DNA from 2 places in the Lysinibacillus sp. FSL M8-0355 genome. Region 1 is predicted to be linked to the other one. Evidence: a T-box and tRNA genes for the amino acid it is inferred to sense, from the RefSeq annotation. Region 1 holds a T-box; the other holds one or more tRNA genes.
What was found. A T-box is a leader RNA that pairs with one kind of tRNA and senses whether it is charged. The one in region 1 lies ahead of serS (serine--tRNA ligase), so its partner is inferred to be a tRNA-Ser.
Positions count from the first base shown of each region.

Region 2: it encodes a tRNA-Ser, which carries the amino acid that the T-box ahead of serS (serine--tRNA ligase) is inferred to sense. The anticodon was not compared.

Region 1 covers NZ_JBBPAI010000001.1:26,154-34,882, forward strand. Annotated here, with positions in the region: gene asnB (asparagine synthase (glutamine-hydrolyzing)) at 1-1,773, shown strand, start outside; gene pdxR (MocR-like pyridoxine biosynthesis transcription factor PdxR) at 1,792-3,213, opposite strand; gene pdxS (pyridoxal 5'-phosphate synthase lyase subunit PdxS) at 3,316-4,200, shown strand; gene pdxT (pyridoxal 5'-phosphate synthase glutaminase subunit PdxT) at 4,202-4,765, shown strand; T-box leader at 4,815-5,030, shown strand; gene serS (serine--tRNA ligase) at 5,107-6,387, shown strand; gene MKY46_RS00125 (sigma 54-interacting transcriptional regulator) at 6,809-7,054, shown strand; gene tadA (tRNA adenosine(34) deaminase TadA) at 7,173-7,688, opposite strand; gene MKY46_RS00135 (ArsR/SmtB family transcription factor) at 7,923-8,258, shown strand; gene MKY46_RS00140 (cation diffusion facilitator family transporter) at 8,278-8,729, shown strand, end outside.
Region 2 covers NZ_JBBPAI010000001.1:4,702,210-4,710,938, forward strand. Annotated here, with positions in the region: gene MKY46_RS23085 (YeiH family protein) at 1-877, opposite strand, end outside; gene MKY46_RS23090 (LysR family transcriptional regulator) at 991-1,872, shown strand; gene MKY46_RS23095 (LysR family transcriptional regulator) at 1,890-2,807, opposite strand; gene MKY46_RS23100 (coenzyme F420-0:L-glutamate ligase) at 2,930-4,120, shown strand; tRNA gene MKY46_RS23105 (tRNA-Ser) at 4,173-4,240, opposite strand; gene MKY46_RS23110 (RNA ligase family protein) at 4,335-4,970, opposite strand; gene MKY46_RS23115 (AAA family ATPase) at 4,991-5,947, opposite strand; gene MKY46_RS23120 (IS1182 family transposase) at 6,168-7,628, shown strand; gene MKY46_RS23125 (M20 metallopeptidase family protein) at 7,785-8,729, opposite strand, start outside.

The sequences.
Region 1 (8,729 bases):
AAATCGATGACACAAACATTAAATAAAAGAGGGCCGGATGATGAAAATATTTGGTGTAGTGAGCATATTGCATTTGGCCATCGACGATTGGCAGTTATCGATCTAATTGGCGGCAAACAGCCAATGAAAAAAATACATGATGGCGTAAACTATGTCATTACATACAATGGCGAACTTTATAATACGGAAGAGTTACGTAAAGAACTTTTAAAAAGAGGACACAGCTTTACAACACATTCAGATACGGAAGTGTTATTAACTGCCTATATTGAATGGAAAGAAAAATGTGTAGATTTTTTAAATGGCATTTTTGCCTTCGGTGTTTGGGATGAGCAAACACAATCACTATTTTTATGCCGAGATCGATTAGGTGTGAAACCTTTGTATTATACAGAGCAACAAGGCGGTGTGCTTTTTGCATCTGAAGTGAAGGCCTTGTTGGTACATCCGACGGTTCAAGCAAGTGTAAATGTGGAAGGATTGGCAAGTATGATGGCTGTAGGGCCCTCTAGAGCACCAGGCAAGACACTTTTTCAAAATATCGAGGAATTAAGACCGGGATATGCTATGCGGTTTTCCAGAGAAGGCTTGAAAAAGTGGCCATATTGGCAGCTACAAAGCCAAAGGCATGAAGAAACATTAGAGGAAACTACTGAGCATGTTCGTTTTTTATTGACGGATGCGATTGAACGTCAGCTTATTTCAGATGTACCTATTTGTACATTTCTTTCAGGTGGACTTGATTCAAGTATCATTACCGGCATTGCAGCAAATAGATTTCAACAACAAAATCATAAATTGCATACATTTTCTATCGATTACGAAGATAATGAACGTTTCTTTAATCCACATGCTTTCCAAACATCAACGGATACGTATTGGATTCAAAAAATGACGGATACTTTCCAGACAACACATCATGCAGAGGAAATCACGCAACAACAATTAATTGATTTATTAGTAGAATCAGTGATCGTCCGGGATTCTCCTGGAATGGCAGATGTCGACTCATCGTTATTATGGTTTTGTCGAGAAATAAAAAAAGATTTTACTGTAGCATTATCAGGAGAGTGTGCAGATGAAATTTTTGGTGGATACCCATGGTTTCAAGAAAAAACTTCAGGTTTTCCTTGGATTCGTTCATTGTCTGAAAGAGGTGGATTACTTCAAGAGAAGTGGGATAAAAAATTAAAAATTGAGTCCTATGCACATCAACTCTACACACAAACAATGGCTGAAGTACCGTTGTTAGATGGAGAAAGTCCTGCAGAAGCAAGACATCGAGAAATGTTTTATTTAAATATGCTCTGGTTCATGCAAACATTGTTAGAAAGAAAAGATCGTATGAGCATGGGGGCAAGTTTAGAGGTGCGTGTTCCTTTTGCAGATCATAGGCTTGTGGAATATGCTTGGAATATTCCGTGGGAAATGAAGAATTTGGATGGAATAGAAAAAGGATTACTTCGAAAATCGATGGCACACTTATTACCTGATGAAGTGTTGTATCGTAAAAAGAATCCTTATCCTAAAACGTACCACCCTGTTTATACAGCAGGTGTTCAAAAATGGTTGAGAGAAATCCTTCACGATAAAAATTCAATTTTACATGAACTATTTGAACGACAAAAGCTTGCAGAGTTAATTGAATCGGGAGGTAGCTCTTTTAAAATTCCATGGTATGGGCAATTAATGGCAGGGCCTCAGCTTTTAGCATATTTAGGGCAAATTCATACATGGTTTGAACACTATCAGATTCAATTGATTGAAACGTAAAAGAAAATGACCTATCTACTAACTAGTAGACGGGTCATTTTTTTCTATTTCCCAACAATCCATCAGCTGTTCAATGGATTGTTCAATTGTTTGAACAGGTATTCCACCAAAGCCAAGTAAAAATTGAGCATGTGAAGATTCATAATGGTCTAGTCTATAAGCAGATAACGGATAAATACCAATCTCCGCTTGAGAAGCAAGTTGCTGTAATTGTTTTTCTGATAAAATGTGCTGTACTTCTAATAAAATATGCATTCCAGCTTGTTCACCAGTTATTTTAATCGCTGAAGAATATTTTTCTAAAAAGGAGGTTAGCTTATCATGTTTTTTTCGATAAACTTTACGCATTCGATTGAGGTGCTTTGCAAAATGCCCGTCTCGCATAAAATTTGCCACGATATGCTGATCGAAGCGAGGTACAGTAGATGAATAATAATTAAAGACATCGTTATATGTGGCAAGTAGTTTAGGTGGAAGTACAAAATAAGCTACTCGCAAGGATGGCATTAATGACTTTGTAAAAGTACTCATGTAAATCACTGTATCATTTCGATCTAAGGCATGTAGTGCAGGAATTGGTTTTCCAGCATAACGAAATTCCGAATCATAATCATCTTCAATAATATAACGTGAGGAGCTCTGAGCAGCCCAGTTTAAAGCTTGTGCCCGTCTAGTGGCAGATAATACCGCACCGGTAGGAAATTGGTGTGAGGGTGTAATATAAACGACATTAGCGCTCGTTTTTTCAAGCTCATGAATAATAATTCCCTCTTCATCCACTGCAATCGGATAGACTTTTCGCTTATGCTGCGAAAACATACGATGCACGGCTGGGTACCCTGGGTTTTCTAGGGCAAAGCAGGTATCGTCGTTAAAAAGACGTAGGATCATAGGCAGAAGCTGTTCAGTACCAGAGCCAATTACGATTTGCTTTGGATGACAGACAACACCGCGTGATTGATATAGATAATTTGCAATCTCTGTACGTAAAGAAAGTTCACCTTGAGGTTCACCTGTTAATAATAATTCTTTTGAGGTATCGTCAAAAAGCTCTTTCGCATACTTTCTCCATGTTTGAAACGGAAAGGCATCGATATCAATAGAACCAGGATTAAAATCAATTTTGTATGTTTTTTTCTTAGGATGCTCATTGACGGAGGTTACATTGTCTTGCTGAATGTAGGGTAGTTCATCTATTTCTTCAACAAAGTAGCCAACCCGTGATTTAGACATAATATAACCTTCAGCTAATAGCTGTGCATAAGCAATTTCAATTGTTGTTTGAGAAATATTTAAAAAATCGGATAATTTTCTTTTTGACGGTAATTTTTCTCCTACCATTATTTTCTTGGAAATAATAGCATCCTTAATACCGTTATAAAGCTGATCATAAAGCGGTTTATCACTATCTCTTTCAAGCTGAAATAAAAGCATATCCATGTTGTATAACCTCCTGACCTTATGATTATTTTAAAAACTGGATATTTTTATATGGTCAATTTCTATTATACTAAACTTCATCATAAAGGTGGAGGTTAGAAAATGAAACAAACAGGTACAGAGTTAGTAAAACGTGGAATGGCAGAAATGCAAAAGGGTGGCGTTATTATGGACGTCATTAATGCAGAGCAAGCAAAAATAGCAGAAGCAGCAGGCGCTGTAGCCGTTATGGCATTAGAAAGGGTACCTTCAGATATTCGTAAGGCAGGTGGCGTTGCACGTATGGCTGATCCTCGTATTGTGGAGGAAGTAATGGCGGCTGTAACCATTCCTGTTATGGCAAAGGCACGTATAGGGCATATCGTTGAAGCACGCGTTTTAGAGGCAATGGGGGTTGATTATATTGATGAAAGTGAAGTTTTAACACCAGCAGATGAAGAATACCATTTATTAAAAAGTGATTACACAGTACCGTTTGTGTGCGGCTGTCGTGATTTAGGTGAATCAGCCCGTCGTATCGGAGAAGGCGCGTCAATGCTACGAACAAAAGGTGAACCAGGAACAGGGAATATAGTGGAGGCAGTTCGACATATTCGCAAAGTAAATGCTCAGGTACGTAAAGTAGTGGGTATGACAGAAGATGAATTAATGACGGAGGCAAAATTACTGGGGGCTCCTTTCGAATTATTAAGAGAAATTAAACGTCTTGGTCGTTTACCAGTAGTAAATTTTGCGGCAGGTGGTGTTGCTACGCCAGCCGATGCTGCATTAATGATGGAGCTTGGAGCTGATGGCGTTTTCGTGGGCTCTGGTATTTTCAAATCCGAAAATCCAGAAAAATTTGCACGTGCTATTGTGGAGGCGACTACCCACTATAAAGACTATAAGCTAATTGCTGAAATATCTAAAGAGCTCGGTGTACCAATGAAGGGTATTGATATTGCACAGCTTGGGCAAAACGAGCGTATGCAAGAGCGAGGCTGGTAAAATGAAACGAATTGGTGTTTTAGCATTACAAGGAGCAGTCCGTGAGCATGTCCAAATGTTAGAAGGGCTTGATTGTGAAGCGATTTTAGTAAAACAGAAGAAGGATTTAGTGAATCTCGATGGACTTGTACTACCTGGTGGAGAAAGTACGACAATGCGAAAATTGCTGGATCGTTTTGACCTACTAGAGCCAATCCGTGAACTTGCACAGCAAGGTTTACCGGTATTTGGCACATGTGCAGGATTAATTTTATTAGCCAATCAATTAGTGGATGACGAACCGCATTTAGCAGTTATGGATGTGACGGTAGCAAGAAATTCATTTGGACGTCAGATAGATAGCTTCGAAGTTCAACTGGATATTCCTAAAATAGGTGCACGTATTCCAGCAGTTTTTATTCGTGCACCTCATATTGAAGCGGTAGGTAAAGATGTTGATGTTCTCGCTCAGCATGACGGAAAAATAATTTTGGCGCAAGATGGTCATTTATTAGGTTGTTCGTTTCATCCTGAATTAACAGCAGATAAGCGAATTCTTGAATATTTTGTCTCCTCCATGGTATGACTTGCAAAATTTGTTTTCATATAGTACAGTATGGTTAAAATTTAAATAATTGAACACGATGATGGGAAGTAGTAGCAAGCACGTTTTTTTTAGAGAGTCAGCGGTTGGTGGAAGCTGATAAAAGCACTTGTGAATCCGTCCTGGAGTTGCACAGTCGAAGTGAGTGAAGTAGGCTGTAGCCGGCTGAAATGTCGTTATAAAATAAGTGGATTAGGCATACGCCTAGTCAATTAGGGTGGCAACGCGGGTAGCTCTCGTCCCTTTCCAGGGATGAGGGCTTTTTTGTGTTTATTTTGATGCAACAATTTCCCATCATTAAAGAAACTATTGGAGGTATGAATATGTTAGATATTAAACGTGTACGCGATAATTTCGCGGAAATTAAAGAAATGCTATTAACACGTAATGAAGATTTAGGTAACTTAGATGACTTTGAAGGCTTAGATGCAAAGCGTCGTGAATTAATTGCTAAAACGGAAGAATTAAAAGCAGAACGTAATAAAGTATCTGAACAAATTTCACTTATGAAGCGCAATAAGGAAAACGCAGATGAAGTCATTGCTCGTATGCGTCAGGTAGGCGATGAAATTAAAGAATTAGACAATCAATTAAATGATGTAGAAGAGCGCTTTAAAGATATGATGATGCGTTTACCAAACATTCCTCATGAATCTGTCCCAGTAGGCACAACAGAGGACGACAATGTTGAGGAATATACTTGGGGTGAAATTCCAGCATTTGATTTTGATATTAAAGCACACTGGGATCTAGCGACAGATTTGAAAATTGTGGATTTTGAACGTGGCGCAAAAGTAACAGGTAGCCGTTTCTTATTCTACCGTGGTCTTGGAGCTCGTTTAGAACGTGCATTAATGACGTTCATGATGGATTTACATGCAGAAGAGCATGGCTATGAGGAAATGCTACCACCTGTCATTGTAAATCGTGATAGCTTAACAGGTACTGGACAGCTTCCAAAATTCGAGGAAGATGTATTCAAATTAGAAGAAACGGATTATTTCATGATTCCAACAGCAGAGGTTCCAGTAACGAACTTCTATCGTGATGAAATATTACCAGCTGAGGCTTTACCACAAGGTTTTGCTGCGTACAGTGCATGCTTCCGCTCAGAGGCAGGTTCTGCAGGACGTGATACACGTGGTTTAATCCGTCAACACCAATTCAATAAAGTAGAACTAGTTCGTTTTGTAAAACCAGAGGAATCATACGAACAGTTAGAGCTATTAACAGGTCATGCTGAAAGAGTACTGCAATTATTAGGATTACCATATCGTAAACTAAAAATGTGTACAGCCGATTTAGGCTTTACTGCAGCGAAGAAATATGATTTAGAAGTGTGGATTCCAGCACAAAACATGTACCGTGAAATTTCTTCTTGTTCTAACTTTGAGGATTTCCAAGCACGACGTGCAAATATCCGCTTCCGTCGTGAATCAAATGCAAAACCAGAGTATGTTCACACATTAAATGGTTCAGGTCTTGCCATTGGTCGTACAGTTGCCGCTATCCTGGAAAACTATCAACAAGCTGATGGAAGCGTAGTGATTCCTGAAGTTTTAAGACCTTATATGGGCGGTAAAGACGTAATCGCACCAAAATAAACAACAAATGAAAGCTATTTTAGACCATCCTTTAAGGGAGCATCTAAAATAGCTTTTTTAATTTTCCAAAATTGAAATCTCCCATGAAAGGTTTTGTAATTTTTTATAATCTAGCAAATTTAAATATATTAATTAGAAATTCGCTTAACACCTGAAACAAGTACCGTTTTTGAAGTCATGCAATCAGGGAAATCCGTTTTAACCTATGGGCAACAGCTTACAACATTAGATGGTTTTAGTTATTTATCGCTAAACTTATCCCATTATGGAGCAATGGAAAGCTATGGAGGCAATTGAATTCTCAAAGCATTTTTATGAAAGTAAGCAATTAAAATACTTAGATAATTTCCTGGGACATAAACTATCTTGAGATAATCATACGGCTTATCGTCTAGAAAGTTCCATTACGACTAACACTGAAATGAAGTCTCAACTTGAAAAGGCCAGTCTTAGCGCCAAGAAAAATGCTTCGATTTTATTAACAGGGGAAACTAGAACAGAGAAAGATTTTATAGCACAAGTTCTTCATAATGAAAGTTGCCGCTATACTAATGAAGAAAGAAAAGGCCAGTTACAGGAAGCTAATGGTGGAACGTTACTCATTGACCACCAGATGTATCTTTACAAGCAAAGTTATATCGAAGTGAATGTGTTTTCAGACGATTAACTATTTAACCTTAATATTCATTACCTATGAAGATGCTGTTGCTGCTACGACACAGTTCATATATATTGCTATTACTTTGAGGATGAAAAAGAAGGTGTCTCATTAGGAGGCACCTTCTTTAATTGATAGTCTCATTTTTCGAAGCTATACGTGCTTTTTTCTCAGCTTTTTTACGCTCTCGTAAAGCTTTAAAAAAATCGGTTAAGATTTGTCCACATTCATCTGCTAAGATTCCTTCAGATACTTCACATTCATGGTTAAAGCGTGCATCGTTTAATAAACGATAGAGTGAATCTACACAGCCTGCTTTGATATCTCTTGCACCATAGACAACACGTGGTACACGAGATTGCAAAATTGCACCTGCGCACATTGGGCAAGGTTCAAGCGTAACATAGAGTGTTGTTTTTTCGAGACGCCAGCTGCCGATTTTTTTACAAGCCTCTTGAATAACCATTAGCTCAGCATGTGTTGTTGCATTTTGTGTTGTTTCTCGTAAATTATGAGCTTTTGCAATAATTTCCCCATTGTAAACAAGTACAGCACCTATAGGCACTTCCCCAAGTATAGCTGCTTTTTTGGCTTCCTTTAATGCTTGTTTCATAAATAGACGATCTGTTTCAAAAATATCCACTAAAAATCTCTCCTTATAAAGTAGTTTATCCTGCTTAATTGGTAATTGCTACTTTTAACTTTCTTTCAGCGGGTGTCAAGGAATCAGAAAGGAACGCTTTGTGTAAGCACAAAGCTAAATCTGAATGCAACTAGGCTTCGGTATAGTTGATTATTGACATTCCTAAAATAACCCTATATATTTATACATGAACACATGCTCATATATAAATATTTAAGAATGGGGTAAACTTTTATGGATGAAACAATAAAAAGTTCAGAAACACAAAAAATTGCAATTCAGCATTTAGATGAAGAGACATTATTTGTAGTATCTCAAACCTTTAAGGCATTGAGTGATCCGACTCGAATTCGCATTTTAAACTTACTATGTACAGATGAACATTCAGTCAACGACATTGCTGAAATTTTAGATTTAGGCCAATCGACTGTTTCTCATCAATTACGTTTTTTAAAAAATTTACGCTTAGTGAAATTTCGAAGAGAGGGAACAACCTTGTATTATTCTAAGGATGACGATCACATTATGAATTTATTGAAGCAAGCTATTGAGCATGCGACACATAATTAAATGAAATGGAGGAATACAAATGGGACATCAACACGATCACGGTCATGATCATACACATGGTGCAAATAAAAAGGTGTTATTACTGTCGTTTATTATTATTACAGGCTATATGATAGTAGAGGCAATTGGTGGTTTTTTAACGAATAGCTTAGCTCTTTTATCAGACGCAGGTCATATGTTAAGTGACTCTATCTCTTTAGGTATTGCGATGTTAGCCTTTATGTTTGGAGAAAAGGCGGCTAGCTATAGTAAAACGTATGGTTATAAACGATTTGAAATTTTAGCTGCTGTATTAAATGGTATTACATTAATAGGGATAGCATTATTTATTTTCTATGAAGCGTTTAAACGCTTTGCCAATCCGCCTGAAGTAGCTACTTCAGGAATGCTTATTATTAGTACGATTGGTTTGTTCATTAATATTTTAGTGGCATGGATTATGATGCGTGGCAGTGACACAAAAGATAATTT
Region 2 (8,729 bases), 4.7 Mb from region 1:
TTAAAATATACGCAATATTGACAAATGCTTGTGCTACATTAGCTGGTATAATCCCCAATGAATTAATAGCACTCATCGCTAAAAACCCTAAAATAAACCACGGAATGATGGAGAAGGAAAATGCCTTTTTCTCTTTATTTTTGTCTATTCTTCGATAGAAAATACCGATCATAATTGCTACTGGTACAAGTAGGGCAACACGTGTTAATTTCACAATAACCGCTATATCAATGGCTTCATTTCCACCAGCAGACGCTGCTGCAATAACATGGGCAATTTCATGTAATGTACCACCTGCAAAAATACCGTACTCTGTTGGCGTTAAGTCGATGATGGAATAGATAACCGTATAAATAAGCGTAAATATAGTCCCTAATAAGGCAACAATTGCTGCCCCTACTGCCGTTTCTTTTTCATTTGCTTTTATTTGAGGTGCGATTGCCACTACAGCAGCAGCCCCACAAATTGCTGTCCCACAAGCCGTTAATATCCCTAGCTTCTGTTCCACTTTAAACATTTTTGTTAATCCGTACACAACTAGTAAAGCAAATACTAAATTAATGACTGCAATCAAAAAAACATTTGCCCCTGCATGATAAATGTCTGCCAAATTTAAGCGCATGCCCAATAAAATAATGCCAAGCCGTAATAGCTTCTTACTAGAGAAGGCAATACCCACTTGCCATGAATCTTGTACTTTAAAAGCTGCTCTCCAAGCCATTCCTAATATAATGGCAATAACCAACTGACCTAATATTGAAAAGAAAGGAAATGTGGCAATATATTTCGCTACTAAAGCAATAAGGAGTGTTAACAATACTCCTTTCAAGAAATTAGGATTAAGGGTGGATTTCACTTTATTCTGTCTATTAACCATGTTGTTCACTTCTTTCTCCCTTGTTGATTATTACTTTAATAAAAAGCGAACTATTAGTAAAATACATATATATAATCATTATCATTAACATTTCTAATAATAGAGGTGAAAGTATGCAATACGAAGCTTTAAAAACGTTCGTCACACTAGTTGAGGTCAATAATTTTACGAAAACCTCTGAAATACTTCATATTTCACAGCCAAGTGTTAGCTTACACATTAAAAACCTAGAACAGGAATTACAAACAACCTTATTTATTCGCTCACCAAAATCCGTGCAAATTACACCAACTGGTGAAATTCTTTATAAACGAGCGAAGCAAATCATGGCTATAACTGAAGCGGCGAAAGAGGATATTGCGGCCTATCATCAAGAGGTACAAGGTACATTAGTCATTGGAGCAAGCTTTACGATCGGCGAATATATATTGCCCCCCATCATAGCAAGCTTGCAGCAACAGTTCCCACAACTTGAGCTTCAAATTATTATTGGCAATACGAAAGAAATCATTCAATATACAAAATTATTGCAAGTTGATATTGGTCTGATAGAAGGGCAAGCACAGGATAATGAACTGGTAATTAAACCATTTATGCAGGATGAACTATTTATTGTCAGTGCCAGTAATCATCCACTGACAAAGCAACAACCCATTACCCCTGATAAACTTCAACAGCAAAACTGGGTTGCCCGTGAAGAAGGCTCTGGGACACGTTATTATTTAGATCATTTATTCAGAGCAAACGGTCTACAAATCCAATCACTTTTGACGATTAGTAGTAATCAGGGGGTCAAAGAGAGCGTTATGCAGGGACTTGGTCTTTCCTTACTATCCGCTTGTGTTATTGAACGTGAATTAAAAAATGAAGATATGACCATTTTGCCCCTTGAAGGACAGCATTTTCTGCGGACATTTTCTTATCTTTGCTCACCAACGATGAAAAATAAGCGCAATGTCGACATACTCATAGATATATTAATAAAGAAAGCTTAGCTGACTTTTTCTCGTCGCTAAGCTTTCTTTATGGTTCTTCTCGTATTCAAACGCTTAGTTTCAATGATTTCCACAAATTTTGTCGCTGCTCTAGAAAGAGGTACTGTTTTCAAATAACACATACCAATACTCCTTGTTGGAATACTTTCCATTAAGGTTAATTCATAGAGAAGACCTCGCTGGAGATAGTCCTTTGAAAATTCCTTGGTTACACACGCAATACCGAGATTACTACGAGCAAACTCTAACACCAAATCATGTGAACCTAGCTCAAATTCGGGTTCAATATGGATACCTCTTGCAAAGAGATAGTCTTCCACATACTTTCGTGAATTCGATTTTTTCTCTAGAAAGATAAGTGGAAATTTCAAAAGATCCTCATAGCTTAAACTTTTAGACGCAAGTGTCTTGTATTTCTCCCCACACACGAAGATATCTTGAATATCCGTGCATACGGTTAACTGTAAAGTTGAATCCTCTATTGGAAAATTGCAAAATCCGATATCAACCTCACCCGATTTAATAAAATTGCATATTTCAGATGTTGTACCATTTAACATTTGTAATTTGATATTCGGATACATTGTATGGAATGCTTCTAAATAAGGCATTAAAAAGAAGCGTGAAATGGTATCCCCTACTCCTAGTTTTAATTGCCCTGTTGTTAAATTTTTAAATTCTAGCAACTTTTCTTCACCGGCATCTAAAAGCCCTAAAGCTGAATTCGTATATTCAAAGAGAAGACTACCCTCTGTTGTCAGCGTCACACCTTTTGGAGTTCGATTAAAAAGACGTGTTCCAAGCTCCTTCTCCAATTGCATCATTGCCTGACTAACAGCAGGCTGTGTCATATATAAATCCTTAGCCGCACTCGAAAAGCTATTATTTTTTGCTACAACACTAAAAATACGATATAAATCTAATTTCCCTATCATATAAGCACCTCTTATAGCTATTATATGAACTATTAATTTTACTTATATCATTACTGGAGCGTATAGTAAAATCATATGGATTTTATTTCACTTTACGATTGATAGAATGAGGAGAGATTAAGTTGGAACGTGTAATCGGTACAGTTGTAAGAGGTCTTCGTGGTCCTATTATTAACGAAGGCGATAATATTGAACAAATCGTTGTAGATACAGTGTTAAATGCTGCAACAATTGAAGGCTATGCAATCGAGGATCGTGATATTGTCACAGTAACTGAATCTGTTGTAGCACGTGCACAAGGTAACTATGCGTCAATAGATGATATCGCTGTAGATGTGGCAGCTAAGTTCGGCGATGATACTGTCGGCGTTATTTTCCCGATTTTAAGTCGAAACCGCTTTGCCAACTGTTTACGTGGTATTGCCAAAGGTGTTAAAAAGGTTGTACTAATGCTAAGCTACCCATCCGATGAAGTAGGTAATCACCTTGTAGATATTGATGAGTTAGATGTAAAAGGCATTAACCCTTGGACAGATACATTAAATGAGGTTGAATTCCGTGAACATTTTGGCTACCAAAAACATACATTCACGGGTGTAGATTATATCGAATACTATAAAGAGTTAATTGAAGCAGAAGGCGCTAAATGTGATGTCATCTTCTCTAATAACCCAAAAACAATTTTAAATTATACAAAGAGTGTATTAACATGTGATATTCATACACGCTTCCGTACAAAGCGCATTTTAACAGCAAACGGTGCTGATAAAGTTTACAGCCTTGATAATATTTTAGCTGAGTCTATTAATGGGTCTGGCTTCAATGCAGAATATGGTCTTCTTGGCTCTAACAAAGCGACAGAGGATAGTGTAAAACTATTCCCCCATACTTGTCAGCCGATTGTTGATGGAATCCAAGCAAAAATTAAAGAGGCAACAGGCAAAACGGTAGAAGTCATGATTTATGGTGACGGTGCATTTAAAGATCCAGTGGGTAAAATTTGGGAGCTTGCAGACCCTGTTGTTTCACCAGCGTTTACGGCTGGATTGCATGGGACACCAAACGAGGTTAAATTGAAATACTTAGCAGATAACGACTTTGCTAACCTTCGAGGTGAAGAATTAAAAGCCGCTATTTCTGAATACATTCAAAATAAAGATGAAGATTTAACGGGTCAAATGGCTGCACAAGGAACAACACCTCGTCGCTTAACAGACCTAATCGGTTCGCTATCTGATCTAACATCTGGCTCAGGTGACAAAGGAACACCTATGATTTATATTCAAGGTTACTTCGATAACTATACTAAATAAAAAAAATGAACTCTCGTGTAGAAATGAGAGTTCATTTTTATTTACCTTTGCGTGAGGATGACAGGAATCGAACCTGTAAGCCCTTTTCAAAAGGGATATGCATTCCTTGCACACTTCCTCATATTATATATTTTTGGAGTAATTGATTTAGTATTACATTTTTCTCAGTCCTTTTTATTTAATCTTTAATCAAAGTAATTTTGTTAGATCCATTTTATTTTAAGCCATTTGGAATCATTTCTTCCTGTAGCCAATGATCGCTTGTTTGAACATGTTGCGGTCTCACAAATTTTCCTAAATTATAGCGAAAATCATCATAATGGAATGAGGCAGCGTTTCTAATCACATACCCCTCTTGTTCACCATCAAAAATGGATTTACCAGTAAATGTCCGTTTTATTTGTTCTTCATCAAAAATACCCCGATATAAAACGGGTACTGTTTCAATACCTAACTCAGCTGCAAAAGCGACCGTTTCATCCCAACTTAAACAAATATTATCTTCATTCCAAATACTAAATAAATAAAAATAACTTGTTAAGGCTTGATAATAAATGGAATGCTTCGCATACATATTTTCTCCACATAAGCGCCAATCATTAGGAATTCGATACGCAAAACTTGCATGAAATGTTTTTATCCAATGTCTAGAAGGATGATTGGCTGAATGGATGCTTCTGGCATGCATATAGTCTTTGTAAAGCGTAGTGCCTTCCCCATCTAGTTTTTCAGTGACCACCACTTCTTTTCCTATAAAATGATTCACATTTTTAGCAACTTTATCATCATGGGTATAGCCCCTGCTCCAGGGTAAATGAAAGCTTCTTGGGTATTTCATTAATTTCGTCATAGTTCCACTTCCTTTCCTTTTTATTTAGCAAATTGATCTGCCTCTCGGAAGAAATAAAGTCTTGTTAATAAATCACCATCTAATAAGTGATAAATTTGGCTTCCGCCTTTATCGCCCCCATACTGGATTAACATATGAAATTGCACTAAATGAACAACCTTCAACACAAAATCCTCTTCAAAGCCCAACTCTACGAGAAAATGACAAACCAATTGGGCAGATACATTTTCATGCCCATAATAGCCATATCGTTGTTGCAATGGTTTATATTTTTTGCAAAATGGTTTGCCGACATCATGGAACAATGCAGCCAATTGTAGTGCCAGTTTATCGCTTTCCAAGTAGTATTCATTGATATAGGCAAACACGAAATACGTATGCTGACATAGTAAAAATTGATGGTATGGATTTTCTTGATTGAAATGATAAATTTCTTTAAAAAGTGGGACTGATCGAAGTGTTTGAAACAGTTCTTCATAAGTGGGTTGGCTTTGTATAAGTGAGACAAATTGCTGTCGAGAGATATCATAGGGACTTGATTCATGTACAATATGCACTTCATCAAACCCTTCTCCTGCTGTAGGAAACTCTAGATGCTTTCTCATTTTTTCCATCACCAATAATGGTACATGCCGCTTCCGCCGTTGGTTTCTGGCTACACAGATTGAATAAGGGGTATCAAAGTAATAGCATTCCTTCTTAACCGCACTCGACAATTTGCGGAGTGCAAACATTCTGCGCTCCCGCTCTATATTGGTGGCATCTACAATGACAGAATAACCTTTTGCCACTAAATCATTCAGACGCTCATATAACGTGCGAAAGACTACACGTGATTTTTGCTTGGTGGCATCACCAAACAATTCTTGACGTATTGCATCACTGGAAAGAATAATCGCATTTTCACTTTTCGCTAGCTGTTTCACAAATGTACTTTTTCCACTTCCAGGCAACCCCACTGTAAAGATTACCTTCATCCTCTGCACCTCCCTTCAAGTTTCTATATCGTATTAAAAGAACAATCCTTTAGTTTTCAATACATACTGTAAGCAATTTAAAAGGCATGAGCCATTACCACACCGAGGCCACTGAAAAACTTCATCTGGTTCCACTTAGCGAGGTATTCGACGATTGAATCGTCGAATACCTCGCCTTTTTAATTTATAATTGAGTGACTAAATGCAGGTGGTGTTCCCAATGATTTCAAACCAAGAGACTTTCAACTTAAGTCCATATATGGCCATTTACGATATTGTCGTGCCAAAAGATAATATGCTTCGTCAAATTAACGAACTAGTGGATTTCTCATTCATTTTAGAAGAATTGAAAACAAAATATTGTTTAGACAATGGAAGAAATGCGATTCCTCCGATTCGAATGTTTAAGTACTTATTGTTAAAAGCCATTTTTAATGTATCTGATGTAGACCTTGTCGAACGTTCAAAATATGACATGTCTTTCAAGTATTTTTTAGGTATGGCGCCAGAAGATGACGTGATTGATTCAAGTTCACTCACAAAATTCCGAAGACTGCGTCTTCAAAATGTAAGTTTATTAGATATGCTCATTGGAAAAACAGTTGAAATCGCACTCGAAAAGAACATTATCAAAAGTAAAACAATCATTGTGGACGCAACACATACCAAAGCACGTTATAACCAAAAATCACCGAAAGAATTTTTACAAGAAAAATCAAAATATACCCGCAAAGCAGTGTATCAATTTGATAAATCCATGAAAGAAAAATTTCCAAAGAAGAATACTTCTAACGAAGTAAAAGATGAATTAACTTACTGTGAAAGATTGATTGCCATTATTGAAAATAAACCACAAATCGCTCATCTACCAGCTGTAAAGGAAAAATTGAACGTGTTAAAAGAAGCTGTAGAAGATACGCAAGAACATCTAAATTATTCAACAGACACCGATGCACGAGTAGGACATAAAACAGCAGACAGTTCTTTCTTTGGTTATAAAACACATTTAGCAATTAGTGATGAACGTATAATTACAGCAGCAGTCGTTACAACAGGTGAAAAATCAGATGGACATTATCTACAAGAACTGATTGAAAAAAGTAAAGTAACAGGAATGGAAGTTGAAACAGTCATCGCTGACACAGCTTATTCAGGGAAAAACAATTTACTTTATACAAAAGAACAAAGCATTCAACTGATTTCTAAGTTAAATCCAATGATTACTCAAAATGGGCGAGGAAACGGAAAAGGATTTGACTTTAATAAAGATGCAGGTTTATTTGTATGTCCAGCAGGACATTTAGCAAATAGAAAAAGTAAAAAACCAGATTCACACCCAGGAGCAAGTGCAAGAATGGTTTATTTTTTTGACATTGAAAAATGTAAGGTCTGTCCACTCCGAGAAGGGTGTTTTAAAGAAGGTGCAAAAACTAAGACCTATTCTGTTGCCATTAAATCAGAAGAACATTTAGACCAACAAGCTTTTCAAGAAACAGAAGAATTTAAACGCTTAGCTCGAGAACGTTATAAAATCGAAGCAAAAAATAGTGAGTTAAAAAATAAACACGGGTACGATCAAGCATCGGCTGCGGGTTCATTTGGCATGCAAATTCAGGGAGCAACGACGATATTCGCTGTCAATCTAAAAAGAATCTTAAAGCTTCTGAATGGAAAAGGGTAATAAATAGGTGAAAAAGATAGGGCGTTTCCTGTTCAAAATTGAACAAGAAGCGCCCTATCTTTTTCTAAAACGAATTTATTTATAAAAAACGCAAGTTTTTCAGTGGCCTCTACCACACCAATACTCATGCCTTCATTATTTTTTAGCTTACGTCACTTATGGGCAAAGTGTCCGTGCTATATTTTCAAAGTAACGAACACCATATATAAGAGCTTCTTCATCTACTTTAAAACGAGGATGGTGCAATGGGTACGCTTCACCAAACTCTACGTTATGTACCCCGATAAATTGCATAGATGAGGGAACAACTTCTGAAAAATCGGCAAAATCCTCTGTGCCAAATATAGGTTCAGGCAATACCTTCACACCTGTAGCACCAACAATCTCTCCAGCTATACGACGAGATAATGCCGTTAATTCCTTATCATTTGTGACGGAAGGGCAACCTAGCTCCCAATTAATGTCTACTTTTGCACCGTGCATAGTTGCAATACCTGTCACTATCTTTTCTAAATGTTCTCGTGTATCCACACGAATTTTCGCATCTAGGGAACGGATTGTTCCTCCAAGCTCTGCTGTATCTGCAATAATATTTAATGCCGTTCCACAGTGAAATTTTGCAACAGTTAAAACAGGTGCATGTGTACTTGGCACTTTACGTGACACTATTGTTTGTAAAGCTACAACTATTTCAGAACCAATTATTAAAGGATCTATAGCGACCTCTGGTGTTGATGCATGACCGCCGCGACCATAAATTTTAATTTCAAAATCATCTGCTGCTGCAGTAAATTTACCATCTTTCATAGCAAATTGCCCTACTTCATAATCAGGGCTCACGTGTAAAGCGAAAGCATAATCGACATTCTCTACTATTCCTAGTGCAACTAGTTGAGCAGCCCCCCCTGGTGTCACCTCTTCAGCATGCTGAAAAACAAAACGAATTTCTCCATTAAAATTGGTCCCACGCTCAGCCAATGCCTTTGCTGCACCAAGTAACATGGCTGGATGAGCATCATGTCCACACGCATGCATGACCCCTGGATTTATTGATTTGAATGGTAGATCCGTTTCTTCTTCAATCGGCAATGCGTCAATATC